DNA from 3 places in the Delftia sp. Lp-1 genome. Region 3 is predicted to be linked to each of the others. Evidence: predicted binding sites of a transcription regulator. Region 3 holds the regulator's gene; each other region holds the start of a gene.

Region 1 (4,248 bases), 1.6 Mb from region 3:
GCCGCCGAGGCTGCGCCCGCATTGATGCGCGTCTGTCGCCACAGCATTGCGCAAATTTGCAGCCCGCCTCGCCCGGACGGGTGCGGGCGAGGAGTAAGCTTGTCGGGTTATGGCGCACATCACGTTTCCCCCTCCCTATATCGCCCCCCAGAATGCAGCGCAGTCGCTGCGCGACGCAGGCTATGCGGTGCTGCGCCCCGATGAATTCGCGGCCTGGGCAGGCGTGTCATTGACCGAGCTGCATGCGCTCGATGCCGACTGGGCCCAGCTGCCGCCAGATGCCTTTCTGAAGGACGGCGGGCGCTACCGGCGCCGCCGCCATTCCTGCTTCATCGCCGGGGAGGACGGGCTGCAGCAGGTGGAGCACCGCGCGCACTGGCAGCCGGTGGAATACAACGCCCTGCATGGCGGCATGCTGCGCATGTTCGATCCCATGCGCGACGCCACGGCGCAAAGCGCCACCTGGAGCCGGCTGCTGCTGGCGCTGGCGGGCCTGTCCGACCAGGTGTTCTGCGCCCAGGGTGATGATGTGCAGCACGAGCGCTGGTTCATCGAGTCCCACCAGTTCCGCATCGACACCACGGACGGCATTGGCCGGCCCACGCCCGAAGGCGCGCACCGCGACGGCGTGGACCTGGTGGCCGTGATCCTGGTCGGGCGCGAGGGCGTGAAGGGCGGCGAGACACGCATCTTCGAGGCCACGGGCCCCAGCGGCCAGCGCTTCACGCTGACCGAGCCCTGGTCGGTGATGCTGCTGGACGATGCCCGCATGATCCATGAGACCACGCCCATCCAGCCAGAGCAGCCGGGCGGCGTGCGCGATACCCTGGTGCTGACCTATCGCCGCCAGGGTTTCCAGGGCTCGGAGCTGACGCGTCGCCGCAAGGATTGATGCAGCTCAAGACGCTGGCGCATGATGGGCGCACACTTTGGTTCATCGACCCGGCCGCCCCCGATTGTTGACGGCGGCCAAGCACAAAGGAGAAAACGCATGTTCAAGCACATCCTGGTTCCCGTGGACGGCTCCAACAGCTCGATGCTGGCGGTTCACAAGGGCGTGGAGCTGGCCAAGGCCTTTGGCAGCACGCTGACGGCGGTCTACGTGGTGGACCCCTATCCGTTCACGGGCGTGGGCGCCGACTTCGCCTACGGCCAGTCGCAGTACCTGAGCGCGGCCACGGCCGAGGCCAACACCACGCTGGACGCCGTCAAGAAGATCACCGACGAGGCCGGCATCACCGCCACCACCGTGGTCGGCGAAGGCCATGCGGTGCACGAAGGCATCGTGCGCGTGCTCGAGAGCACGGGCGCCGACCTGATCATCATGGGCTCGCAAGGCCGCCGTGGCCTGGAAAAGCTGATGCTGGGCAGCGTGACCCAGCGCGTGCTGGGCGCCGTGCGCGTGCCGGTGCTGGTGGTGCGCGAGTAATCACCGGGCCGCTCGGCCCTTCGCCGGGTGAAACGTCAACGGCTCCCTCGGGAGCCGTTTTTGTTGGTGCGCTGCAGGGGGAGAGGGCGATCAGCGATTGAGCAGCCGTGCCAGCCAGCCCTTTTTCTTGCGCTGCAGTTCCAGCTCCTGCAGCACTTCGTTCTTGAGCCTTTCCTTCTCGGCGGCAGGACTGGACTCGCGCGCCATGCGCAGATACGCCTTGGCCGAGTCCACGTAGCCGGTGTCTTCGTTGCGGATGTGGTTGAACAGCCAGCGCGAGAGCATGCCGTGCAGCTCGGCGGCCACGTCCTCGCCCGCATCGAAGCGGGTCTGCATCTCGATCACGCGGCGCGTGAACAGCTCGTGCACCTTCTTGTGCGGGCCGGCGAACATGTAGCCGGCGCTCTCGATCAGGCTTTCCTCGAACACGAAGTGCGAGACGGTGTAGTCGATCATCTCGCCGATGACATCGCCCAGGGCCTCGCGGTCGGGCGACGAGCGCAGCTCGTAGAGCTTGTTGATGTAATCGACGATGCGGCGATGCTGCCGGTCGATTTCTGCAATCCCGGTGTCCAGCTCGGGGACCCAGACCAGCAATGCCATGACGTTCTCCAGGAATTCGGTGATTTCCAGAGAAGTATTCACGGGACTGTCACATAGCTCCTTGATGCAGATCAGCCTGATCTGCATCAATGAAATGCGGCGTTGGCCATTGCAGGCGGTGCCGGGCATGCAGCCCTGGCACCGCAGGCATGTCACTCGATCTTGGCGCCCGAGGACTCGACGATCTGCTTGGACTGCTTGAAGTCGGCCTGGAACATCTTGTCGAAGTCGGCCACGCTCATGGACTGGGGCTCGGCGCCCTGGGTCTGGATGGCGTCGCGCACTTCGGGCATGGCCAGCAGCTTGTTCACTTCGGCGTTGACCTTGGTCACGATGGCCGTGGGCGTGCCCTTGGGCATGAACAGGCCGTACCAGGTGCTCACGTCAAAGCCCTTGAGGCCCGCTTCGGCCAGCGTGGGCGTGTCGGGCAGCGAGGACGAGCGCTTGGCCGAGGTCACGGCGATGGCGCGCAGCTTGCCGGCCTTGATCTGGCCGATGGCCGAGGGCACGGAGGACACCAGCAGGTCCACGTTGCCGGCCAGCGCATCCATCAGGGCCGGATTGGAGCCCTTGTAGGGCACGTGCACCAGCTGGATGCCTGCGGCCTTCTCCAGCAGCACGCCCGAGATGTGGATGCTGGTGCCATTGCCCGGCGAGCCGTAGGTCACCTTGCCCGGGTGCTGCTTGGCAGCGGCCACGATGTCGGCCAGGGTCTTGTAGGGCGAGTTCACGCTGGTGGCGATCACGATGGGCGTGTAGGCCACGTGGGCCACGGGTACCAGGTCCTTGACGGGGTTCCAGGGCAGGTTCTTGTAGAGGTAGGGGCCCAGGACCACGTTGTCCTTCTGGCCCATGACCATGTCGTAGCCCGTGGGCGCTGCCTTGGCGGCCTCGGTGATGCCGATGGTGCCGCCTGCGCCCGCGCGGTTGTCGGGCACCACGGTCCACTTGCTGACTTCGGTGAGCTTGTTGGACACCACGCGCGCGAGGATGTCGGTGCCGCCGCCGGGCGGGAAGGGCACGATCATGCGCACGGGCTTGTTCGGATAGTCGGCAGCCGCACCTTGGGCGGCTGCGGAAAAGCTCAGGCCCATGGCGGCGGCCACGGCGGTGCAGGTGATCAGTTGGCGGAACATGAAAGAAGAAACTCCAGGGTCTGATGGGGCGGTGCAACCCTCTCGCAGCGGACCGGCAGTGCCGGGCCGCCCACGCGGTGGGTTGTCGATGATCGGGGAGGGTGGTTCCGCCATCTTGCATTGGGAAACCCGCTATTTGGGCGGATTTCCGCAATCTGTGCCACAGGGGCTTCCACCAAGGAGCAGCTTGTGCCTGCTCCAGAGGGAAGCGGGCTATTTTATGCCGCCTTGGTCCCTGGCCGCAGGCCAGGCGCTCAGCCCTGCGCCAACTGCCTGTCCAGCACGCGCACCGTCTCGTACAGCACCCTGGTGCCGTCCAGCAGCTGGGCGGGTTCTATCCACTCCTCGGGCGCGTGGCTGCGGCCGTGGAGGCAGGGGATGAAGATCATGCCCATGGGTCCGGTGGGCGCCATGTAGACGGCGTCATGGCCGGCGCCGCTGGGCATGCGCATGTGGGCGTAGCCCAGGTTTGCGCAGGCCTGCTCCACGCCCTGCATGACCAGGCCAGCGCAGTCCGTGGGCTGGGAGCGGCTCACGTCGGCCATCTCGGCACGCACGCGCAAGGCGGCCAGGCCGGGCAGGACTTCGGCCAGCAGTTCCTCGGGGAAGCTCTCCAGCACGCCGGCGTGGTCGCTGCGCACTTCCATCATCATCTCGACCAGGCCGGGCACGGCGTTGGAGGCATTGGGCGTGAGCGATAGCCGGCCCACGGTGGCCACCACATAGTGGGGTTGGCCATTGAGCGCGGCGGCCTTGCGGTTGGCCGCATCGATGATGCGCGCCGCGCCCACCAGCGCGTCCTGGCGGATGTCCATGGGCGTGGTGCCTGCGTGGTCGGCCTGGCCGCGCACGGTGAAGCTCACGCGGCGTATGCCCACGATGTTCGTCACCACGCCAATCGGCAGGCCGCGCTGCTCCAGCACCGGGCCCTGCTCTATGTGCAGTTCCACGAAGGCGGCTGTGCCGCCGGCGCTGCGCAGCGGGCGGTCCAGCGCCTCGGGCCGCGCGCCGATGCGGCGCATGCCTTCGGCCAGGGTTTCGCCTTGCGGGTTGCGGGCGGCCAGCATGGCGGCGTCCAGC
Region 2 (4,248 bases), 1.4 Mb from region 3:
CGCCCGTCGCCTGGGCATGCACCGGCGCACGCTGGCGCGCAAGCTGGAGAAGCGGCAGATCAAGTAAGGCGGCAGGCACCAAGACAAACCGGGCCTCAAGGGCCCGGTTTTCATTGCGCGGCCATGGCCCTCAGGCCATCAGCCCAGCCAGAGGTAGTGATCGATCAGCAGCGCCAGGAACAGCACGCTCAGGTGGATCAGCGAGAAGCGGAAGGTCTTGCGCGACAGCTGGTCCGAGTAATTGCGCCACAGTGCAAAGGCATAGGCACAGAAGCCCACGCTCAGCACCACGGCCACCACCAGATAAAGCCAGGAACTCATGCCGTACATGAAGGGCAGCATGCAGGCCGCAAACAGAATCACCGTGTACAGCAGGATCTGCAGCCGCGTGTACTCGCTGCCATGCGTCACGGGCAGCATGGGCAGGCCGGACTGGCGGTAGTCTTCCACGCGGTACAGCGCCAGCGCCCAGAAATGGGGCGGCGTCCACAGGAAGATGATGAGGAACAGGATCAGCGCCTCGGGCCCGACCTGGCCCGTCATCGCGGCCCAGCCCAGCACGGGCGGCATGGCACCGGAGGCGCCGCCGATCACGATGTTCTGCGGCGTGGCGGGCTTGAGGATCACCGTGTAGATCACGGCATAGCCCACGAAGGTGGCCAGCGTCAGCCACATGGTCAACGGGTTGGTGCACAGCAGCAGCACCAGCGCGCCCAGCGTGCACAGGATGGCCGAGAAGGCCAGCGCCTGCTGGCTGCTCAGCTCGCCCCGCGCCGTGGGCCGCCAGGAGGTGCGCTTCATGCGCGCATCGATATGGCGCTCCACCAGGCAGTTGAAGGCGGCAGCCGCGCCCGCCACCAGCCAGATGCCCAGGCAGGCCAGCGCCATGTGCAGCCACTGGTCGGCGTTGGGCCAGCCCGGCACGGCCAGCACCATGCCGATCAGTGCGCAGAACACGATCAGCTGCACCACACGCGGCTTGGTCAGGGCATAGAACTGTGTCCAGCGCGAGGGCTCGACACTCAGGGAAGCTTGTTTACTCATGCAATCTCTCCACGGGCAACCGGCAGACCGTCCCGCAGTGCGCCCGGGCGGCTGGCCGCCAGGCACCAAACAATCACGGTCACCAGCGCAGCTGCGCCGCCCGTATGCAGCACCGCGGCCACCAGCGGCCAATCGAGCACCACGTTCGACAGGCCTGTCAGCACTTGCAGCACCAAAAACGCACCCAGCACGCGGCGCTGCGACGCCAGTGCGGGCACTTCACCCAAACGCCACCACAGCCCGGCCAGCGCAGCCACCACCACATAGGCCGCCAGGCGGTGCAGATAGTGGATGGCCGTGAGGCCCGCAAAGCTGATGTTGCTGCCGTCCTGCAGCAGGCCCAGCGGACGCCAGATCTGCAGCGCCTGCGAAAAATCCATGGCCGGCCACCAGCTGCCCTGGCAGGTCGGGAAACTGCTGCAGGCCAGCACCGCATAGTTGGTGCTGACCCAGCCGCCCAGCGCCACCTGCAGCACCAGCAGCGCAAGGCCCAGCCACAGCCCCGCGCGCAGCGCGGGTGAAATTACGGTCGCCCCTTGCTGGCGCGCAGCACGGCTCAACCCCACGGCGGGCACGCACAGCAAGGCCAGCAGCCCCGTGCCGCCCAGCAGGTGCAGGGTCACGATGGCCGGGAAAAGCTTCATGGTCACGGTCCAGGCGCCAAAGGCGCCCTGCAGGCAGACCCAGAACAGCGCCAGCGTGGGCCACCATGGACTCAGGGCACCGCCTGTGCCCCCCGCCCCTGTACGCTCGGCCCCTGCGCCACCCGCCCTGCCCAGGCGCCGCGCGCGCCGCCAGGCCATGATGGTCATGGCGATGATGAGCACGCCCACGGTGGTTGCCAGATAGCGGTGGACCATCTCTATCCATGCCTTGCCATGCGTCACCGGCCCGGTGGGCATGGCGGCCTGCGCCTCGGCAATCTGCGCGCGGGCGCCCATGGGGCTGGCGCTGCCATAGCAGCCCGGCCAGTCGGGGCAGCCCAGGCCGGAATCGGTCAGGCGGGTGAAGGCGCCGAACAGCACTAGATCGAAGGTCAGGAACAGCGTGAGCACCGACAGCGCCTGCAGCCGCTTGAGCGAGCCACCGCTGCGATTGCGCAGCCACACCCAGGCCAGGGGGCCCAGCGCCAGCAACAGGCCCAGCAGCATCAGCTCCAGAACGGGGGCCAGATCGTACAGCGCCTGTTCGCTCACGCCCGCCCTCCGCAGTGCGGCGTGCACCACACGGCATGGCCCCCGGGCAAGCCGAAAGGCAATGCCGCAGGCGCATCCGGTTGGCGACAGCAGATCTTCATAAATGAGAGCAATTTGACGAGAAGGCTCAGCCCCATGCGCGAGATTGGATCGCAGGCCGGGCCTACAGAGAATCAGGACATGCACCCAGATACAGGCAGTGGGAGGCGCACCTCATGCACAAGGCCCGCCAAGCGGGCCCGGTCGCTGCAACTTTCAGAGCAGCATGTCTTTGATATGAAACAATTCTACTTGGCTGCGAACCGCTCAATCGCCCACGCATGCAGTGCCCCTAGATCGCAGCCAGCTTCTTTTGGCCGGTGCGATGCGGCTTGGGCCTGGCGCACACGAATTTCCACAGGACCCTGCCCAAGGCGTCGGCGGCCCAGCTTTACACGACTGCTCAGATTCGCTCAGATTCAGACACCTCGCGTTCCTTAGATTGGTGGTTTCACTTGGGGACCGGCAACTGCCGGGTGAGGCCATGATTGCAGGAGGCTCGTGGACTGTGCTTGATGGGCACGGAAACGAAATCGGGCGTGTCGAAGGCGATGAATTCGTCCGGTGCGGGACCAGGCCCATCTACCGCATCGATGGGCCGGCGCTGTACTCCATGGACGGTCCGGTCAGACTGATGGGCTTTATCGAAGGGACCGAGGTCAGAACGCGGCAAGGCCGGATCTTCCTCAAATTTCTCGCACATTGAGCGGCACTGCTCAGATTTGCTCATCTTCGGCCAGGTGAAGCCAGGGAGACTCCACGTCCAAGAAAACCTCCAGGCAATGGACCTCTTTTTCGTGCGCGTGCTCTCCAACAACGATTTCAATGCCTTCTGGGACGGCATCGCCCAGGACAAGCCCCTGAAGACGCCCGACAAGGGACGCACCGCGTCCTTCACTGTCATCCGCCGCAGCGACAGCGGCCTGGAAGTCAGAACGCACAAGGGCAACACGGTGCGCATAAGGCGGGAAGCCTTCGGCGCCGTGCTGCGACATCTGGCCCAGGAGCATCACGGCGCCGAGCGGCCCTGCATCGTGGCCTCCAGCCAGCACCGGCCCGGCTTTCTGGGCTTTGCGGCCAAACAGGCCAACGACAACGCAGCCGTGGTGATCACCTACATCCTGCCCATACTGCAGGACGCAGGACTTGTGGAAATCGACGGCAACCGGCCCAACAGGACCTGGCTGCTTTGAACAACTGCACAGCCTTCGGCCTTCTGCGCCGGTCGATGACAATCTATGTCAATTCATTCATAGCCAATCACTAAGGCGCACAGATAATTGCCGGCATTCGTGTGAATTGTGAGAAGGGTCCGGGCCACGCTCCGCGCCCTTCGATGCTGGAGGATTGGCAGATGAGCGCCCCGGAAATGGAGGCCATACAGGAGCGGCTGAAGAAGCTGCGGGTCGACGAGGCGCTGGTTGCCGAGCAGCTGGACCGGCTGCAGGCCCAAAAGGCTGCGCTGCAGCACAGGCTGGCCATGATCCAGGGCGCCGTGCAGGTGCTTGAAGAGATGCGTCAGGAGCTGGAGCCATGAACCGTGGCAAGCCCGTCTCACCACCCGCATCGCCCACCTTGCCCACCGCCGAAGACTGGCTGGCAAGAATTGCGGCGCTGGATGCCACACAGCCCCCTCCCACCCCGCCCCGTTTGCGCAACCCCCGCAAGACAAAGCGCCGCAGGGCGGTCACCATCGTGGCAGTGGCCGTGCTGCTGGTGCTGCTGGCCATCGCCCTGGCCGTGGCGGTGCAGTTGATGTGGGTCAAGTAGCTGTCACACGGCAGCAGCGGAAAGAGCCTTCAAGCGTGAAGCCAACCGAGCCGGTGCTGCTGTATACCCTCACATCCTGGCGAAGTCCCCATATTGTTTGCATGCTCACTTACGCCTAGCATGTGTCCACACTCAACGCAGTGGAGGTGCCATGGCCGATCCCGAAGAACCACTGGAAGTACGCTCAGAACGCTGGCAG
Region 3 (4,248 bases):
ATCTGCACCAGACCCTTGGCCTGCAGGTCCTCCAGGGCCGCCATCTCGGGCGCGAAGTACTCGCGAAAGCCCAGCAGCCAGGCCTGCTCCATGGGCTCGAACAGCACGGCGCCCTGGCACATGATGGCCATGATGACGGCGCGGCGCACCAGGTCGTCGCGCGACAGCGCCAGGCCCCGCACCACGGGCAGGTGGCTGGCGTCGATGGCGTCGTAGTACTCCTCCAGCGTCTTGGCGTTCTGGCTGTAGCTGGCGCCCACCTTGCCGATGGCCGACACGCCCAGCGCGATCAGGTCGCAGTCGGGCTGGGTGCTGTAGCCCTGGAAGTTGCGGTGCAGCCGGCCCTGGCGCTTGGCCACGGCCAGCGAGTCCTCGGGCAGGGCGAAGTGGTCCATGCCCACGTAGACATAGCCACCGTCCATGAACGCGGCGATGGAACGCGACAGCATGGCCAGCTTGTCGGCCCCCTGGGGCAGATCCTCGGCCGCAATGCGCCGCTGCGGCTTGAAGCGCTCGGGCAGGTGGGCATAGGCATAGAGCGCGATGCGGTCGGGCCGCAGCGCGTTGACCTGGGCCAGCGTGCGCTCGAAGGATTCGGGCGTCTGCTTGGGCAGGCCGTAGATCAGGTCCACGTTGATGGAGGCAAAGCCCAGCTGCCGCGCGGCCGCCACCAGCTCGAACACCTGCTCGGCCGGCTGCACGCGGTGCACGGCGATCTGCACCTGCTCGTCGAAGTCCTGCACGCCGAAGCTCAGGCGGTTGAAGCCCAGCTCCTTGAGCACGGCCAGGCGCTCAACGCTGACGGTGCGCGGATCGACCTCGATGGAGTACTCGCCACCCGGCTCCAGCTTGAAATGCTCGCGCAACAGGCCCATCAGCGTGCGCAGCTCGTCGTCGGAGAAGAAGGTGGGCGTGCCGCCGCCCAGGTGCAGTTGGCTGACGGTCTGGCCCTTGCCGCAATGGGCCGTATGCAAGGCCATCTCGCGCGCCAGGTAGTCCAGGTAGACGGCGGCGCGATCGTGGTGGCGCGTCACGATCTTGTTGCAGGCGCAGTAGTAGCAAAGCGACTCGCAAAAGGGCACGTGCACATACAGCGACAAAGGCATGGCACGCGCTGCGGTACTCGATTTGCGTTGTTGCAGCGCCAGGATATAGTCCTCTGCACCAAAGGCCTCGACAAAGCGGTCGGCGGTAGGGAACGAGGTGTATCGGGGCCCCGGTACGTCAAAGCGACGCAGCAGCTCTGGGGTGACAGCGGTCATGGGTTTTTTCCTCTAATACCTCGACTGTGCCGCAGCACATCGGTCATGTCCTTGACTCATATCAAGAGTTGTTTGAGGGACTGCTGCGACAATTTGATCCAACTCATCGCAATCCACGAGGTCACCGCCGGCACGCTGTGTGCCGCTGATGTTTATCACTCCATGAACCTTCAGACCATCAAAGCCTCCTGCTCCAACTGCAACCTGCGCGAACTGTGCATGCCCATGGGCCTGGATGCCGAGCAGATGCAGCGCATCGACGACATCGTGGCCACGCGCCGCAAGGTCAAGCGCGGAGGCCTGCTGTTTCGCAACGGCGAGACATTCACCTCGCTGTACGCCATCCGCACCGGCTTCTTCAAGACCTGCGTGGCCACCGAGGACGGACGCGACCAGGTCACAGGCTTTCAGATGGCCGGCGAGATCATCGGCCTGGACGGCATCGTCAACGACCACCACACCTGCGATGCCGTCGCGCTGGAAGACGCCGAAGTCTGCGTCATGCCCTTCGACAAGCTGGAAGACCTGTCGCGCGAGGTCACGGCCCTGCAAAACCATGTGCACAAGGTCATGAGCCGCGAGATCGTGCGCGAGCACGGCGTGATGCTGCTGCTGGGCAGCATGCGCGCCGAAGAGCGCCTGGCCGCCTTCGTGCTCAACCTGGTGCAGCGCCTGCATGCGCGGGGCTTTTCCAAGTCCGAACTGGTGCTGCGCATGACGCGCGAGGAAATCGGCAGCTACCTGGGCCTGAAGCTGGAGACGGTGAGCCGCACCTTCTCCAAGTTCGCGGACGACAACATCATCGAGGTGCGCCAGCGCCATCTGCGCATCCTGGACACGGAGGCGCTCAAGCGCATCGTCAACAGCCAGCAGTGCCAGTGAGGCTGCAAGGGCGGCAAGCATTCATCCGCCAATGAACAAGGCCCGCGACAGCGGGCCTTGTTCATTGCGGCGGGCTCTCGCTCAGTCCCGCCCCAGCCCCTGCATGGCCAGGTCCGGGTCGGGCTCGGAGACCACGCCGTCATTGAGATCGCGGGCCGAGCGGCCCAGCATGGTGGTCATCAGGCTGGAGAGCATGGTCACGCCCCAGAAGGCGAAGAAGGCCAGCGTGTAGATGCCCTGGCGCGACCAGCCCAGGTCGCCGAGCCAATGCAGCTCCAGCGGATCCACAAAGGCAAAAACCAGCATCTCCATCACGGCGGCTGCCAGAAAGGCAGGCCAGGCAATCCACATCCAGCGTTGGGCCAACATCAGCGATCTCCTTGTGCTGTCGAGGGGTCGCCTTCATTGTGCGCCGCGCCAACGCATGGCGCCAAGCCCCGCAGCGCCCTGCACGCCTGTAGGAAACCCTCACCCGTCGCGCATGCCGGAGATGCGATCCGCCATGCAAAAAGGCCGCGACTGCGGCCTCTTGCAGGGGTGCACGGCGATCAGCGGTCCGTGGGGTGATCGTGCGCGGGCGTGGCCGCATGGTTGCGGCCGGTGACGGCGGGCGCCATGCTCTTGGGCACTTCGCGCACGCCATCGGCACGCTCGTTGATCGTGATGCCGTTGCGGTAGTAGTCGGGGTCGATCACGGGATCGGCGCCATTGATGGCGATGATGGCCGTGATCACGGCAGCGACCACCACGGCCGCCGGGCCGGCCACCACCAGCCAGACATGGCCGAACTTCCACCAGGGCTTGCCGGCGTCGGGGTGCGATGGAGCCTGCGCGGGCGCGGACACTGCGGGACTGGAAGACATGGGAAACCTCTTTCTTTCAGGCGGCAGGCGCGGACCGTGCCGCGCCTGCCAGGAACATCACCGGGGCACCAGGAAGACGGCCTTTTCGGACGCGCGTCCCGCGCCCGAATGCACGGCATCGATATCGAAGAATACGGTGTGCGAGCCCGGCTCGGCCGAACCGTAGGGAATCTGCAGGCGCGCCGCAATGCCGCGCGTCTCGGCCGGGCCGACCTCGACTTCCTGCTCGGACGCCAGCTCCAGCCCGTCCAGGCCATGGGTGCTGATGCGGTAGCGCTGGGCCTGCTCGGTGGCATTCATGATCTGCAGGCGGTAGACATTCTCCAGCTTGCCGCCCGCCACGATGCGCGACAGCGAGGCGCGGTCGCGGATCACGTCCACCTTGACCGACTGGCGCAGCGCCAGGCTCACGATCATGGCCACGCTCAAGCCGATCAGCACGGCCGAGTAGATCAGCACGCGCGGACGGAAGATGCGGCGCAGCACCTGGGCACGCCGCCACAGGCCGGCCATGGCGTTCTGCGTGGTCAGGCGGATCAGGCCGCGCGGGTACTCCATCTTGTCCATGATGGAATTGCAGGCGTCTATGCACAGGCCGCAGCCAATGCATTCGTATTGCAAACCGTTGCGGATGTCGATGCCCACGGGGCAGACCTGCACGCACATCTTGCAGTCGATGCAGTCGCCCAGGCCCTGGGCCTTGTAGTCCACCTTCTTGGTGCGCGGCGCACGCGGCTCGCCCCGGCCCGTGTCGTAGCTGACGATCATGGTGTCCCGGTCGAACATGGCGCTCTGAAAGCGCGCATAGGGGCACATGTACTTGCAGACCTGCTCGCGCATGTAGCCCGCGTTGCCATAGGTGGCAAAGCCGTAGAACAGCACCCAGAACATCTGCCAGCTGCCCTGCAGCGCCAGCAGCTCGCCGCCCAGCTCGCGGATGGGCACGAAGTAGCCCACGAAGGTGAAGCCGGTCCACAGCGCAATGGCGATCCACAGCAACTGCTTGAGCGACTTCTTCCAGGCCTTCTCGAAGGTCCAGCCGTTCTTGTCCAGCCGCATGCGCGCGCTGCGGTCGCCTTCGACCTTGCGCTCCACCCACATGAAGATCTCGGTGTAGACCGTCTGCGGGCACGAGAAGCCGCACCACAGGCGCCCGGCCACGGCCGTGAACAGGAACAATGCCAGCGCCGAGATGATCAGCAGGCCCGCCAGGTAGATGAAGTCCTGCGGGTACAGCACCA

Evidence for each region. Region 3 encodes FNR, which switches genes on or off when oxygen is low (the NO sensors DNR and NnrR bind a similar motif). Its sites were predicted from a motif close to TTGATNNNNATCAA; they were not measured.
Region 1: the regulator FNR is predicted to act here: its motif matches at 2,109-2,122, upstream of LGR64_RS08740 (bacteriohemerythrin).
Region 2: the regulator FNR is predicted to act here: its motif matches at 2,512-2,525, upstream of LGR64_RS09615 (COX15/CtaA family protein).

The regions. Positions count from the first base shown of each region.
Region 1 covers NZ_JAJALJ010000001.1:1,970,621-1,974,868, forward strand. Annotated here, with positions in the region: gene LGR64_RS08730 (2OG-Fe dioxygenase family protein) at 110-892, shown strand; gene LGR64_RS08735 (universal stress protein) at 992-1,429, shown strand; gene LGR64_RS08740 (bacteriohemerythrin) at 1,520-2,074, opposite strand; gene LGR64_RS08745 (Bug family tripartite tricarboxylate transporter substrate binding protein) at 2,185-3,168, opposite strand; gene LGR64_RS08750 (Zn-dependent hydrolase) at 3,423-4,248, opposite strand, start outside.
Region 2 covers NZ_JAJALJ010000001.1:2,156,330-2,160,577, reverse strand. Annotated here, with positions in the region: gene LGR64_RS09625 (response regulator transcription factor) at 1-67, shown strand, start outside; gene cyoE (heme o synthase) at 139-1,044, opposite strand; gene LGR64_RS09615 (COX15/CtaA family protein) at 1,041-2,240, opposite strand; gene LGR64_RS09610 (hypothetical protein) at 2,731-3,009, opposite strand; gene LGR64_RS09605 (hypothetical protein) at 3,062-3,472, shown strand; gene LGR64_RS09600 (hypothetical protein) at 3,634-3,816, shown strand; gene LGR64_RS09595 (hypothetical protein) at 3,813-4,049, shown strand; gene LGR64_RS09590 (hypothetical protein) at 4,201-4,248, shown strand, end outside.
Region 3 covers NZ_JAJALJ010000001.1:3,527,899-3,532,146, forward strand. Annotated here, with positions in the region: gene hemN (oxygen-independent coproporphyrinogen III oxidase) at 1-1,262, opposite strand, end outside; gene fnr (fumarate/nitrate reduction transcriptional regulator Fnr) at 1,425-2,144, shown strand; gene LGR64_RS15905 (hypothetical protein) at 2,226-2,513, opposite strand; gene LGR64_RS15910 (FixH family protein) at 2,693-3,007, opposite strand; gene ccoG (cytochrome c oxidase accessory protein CcoG) at 3,065-4,248, opposite strand, start outside.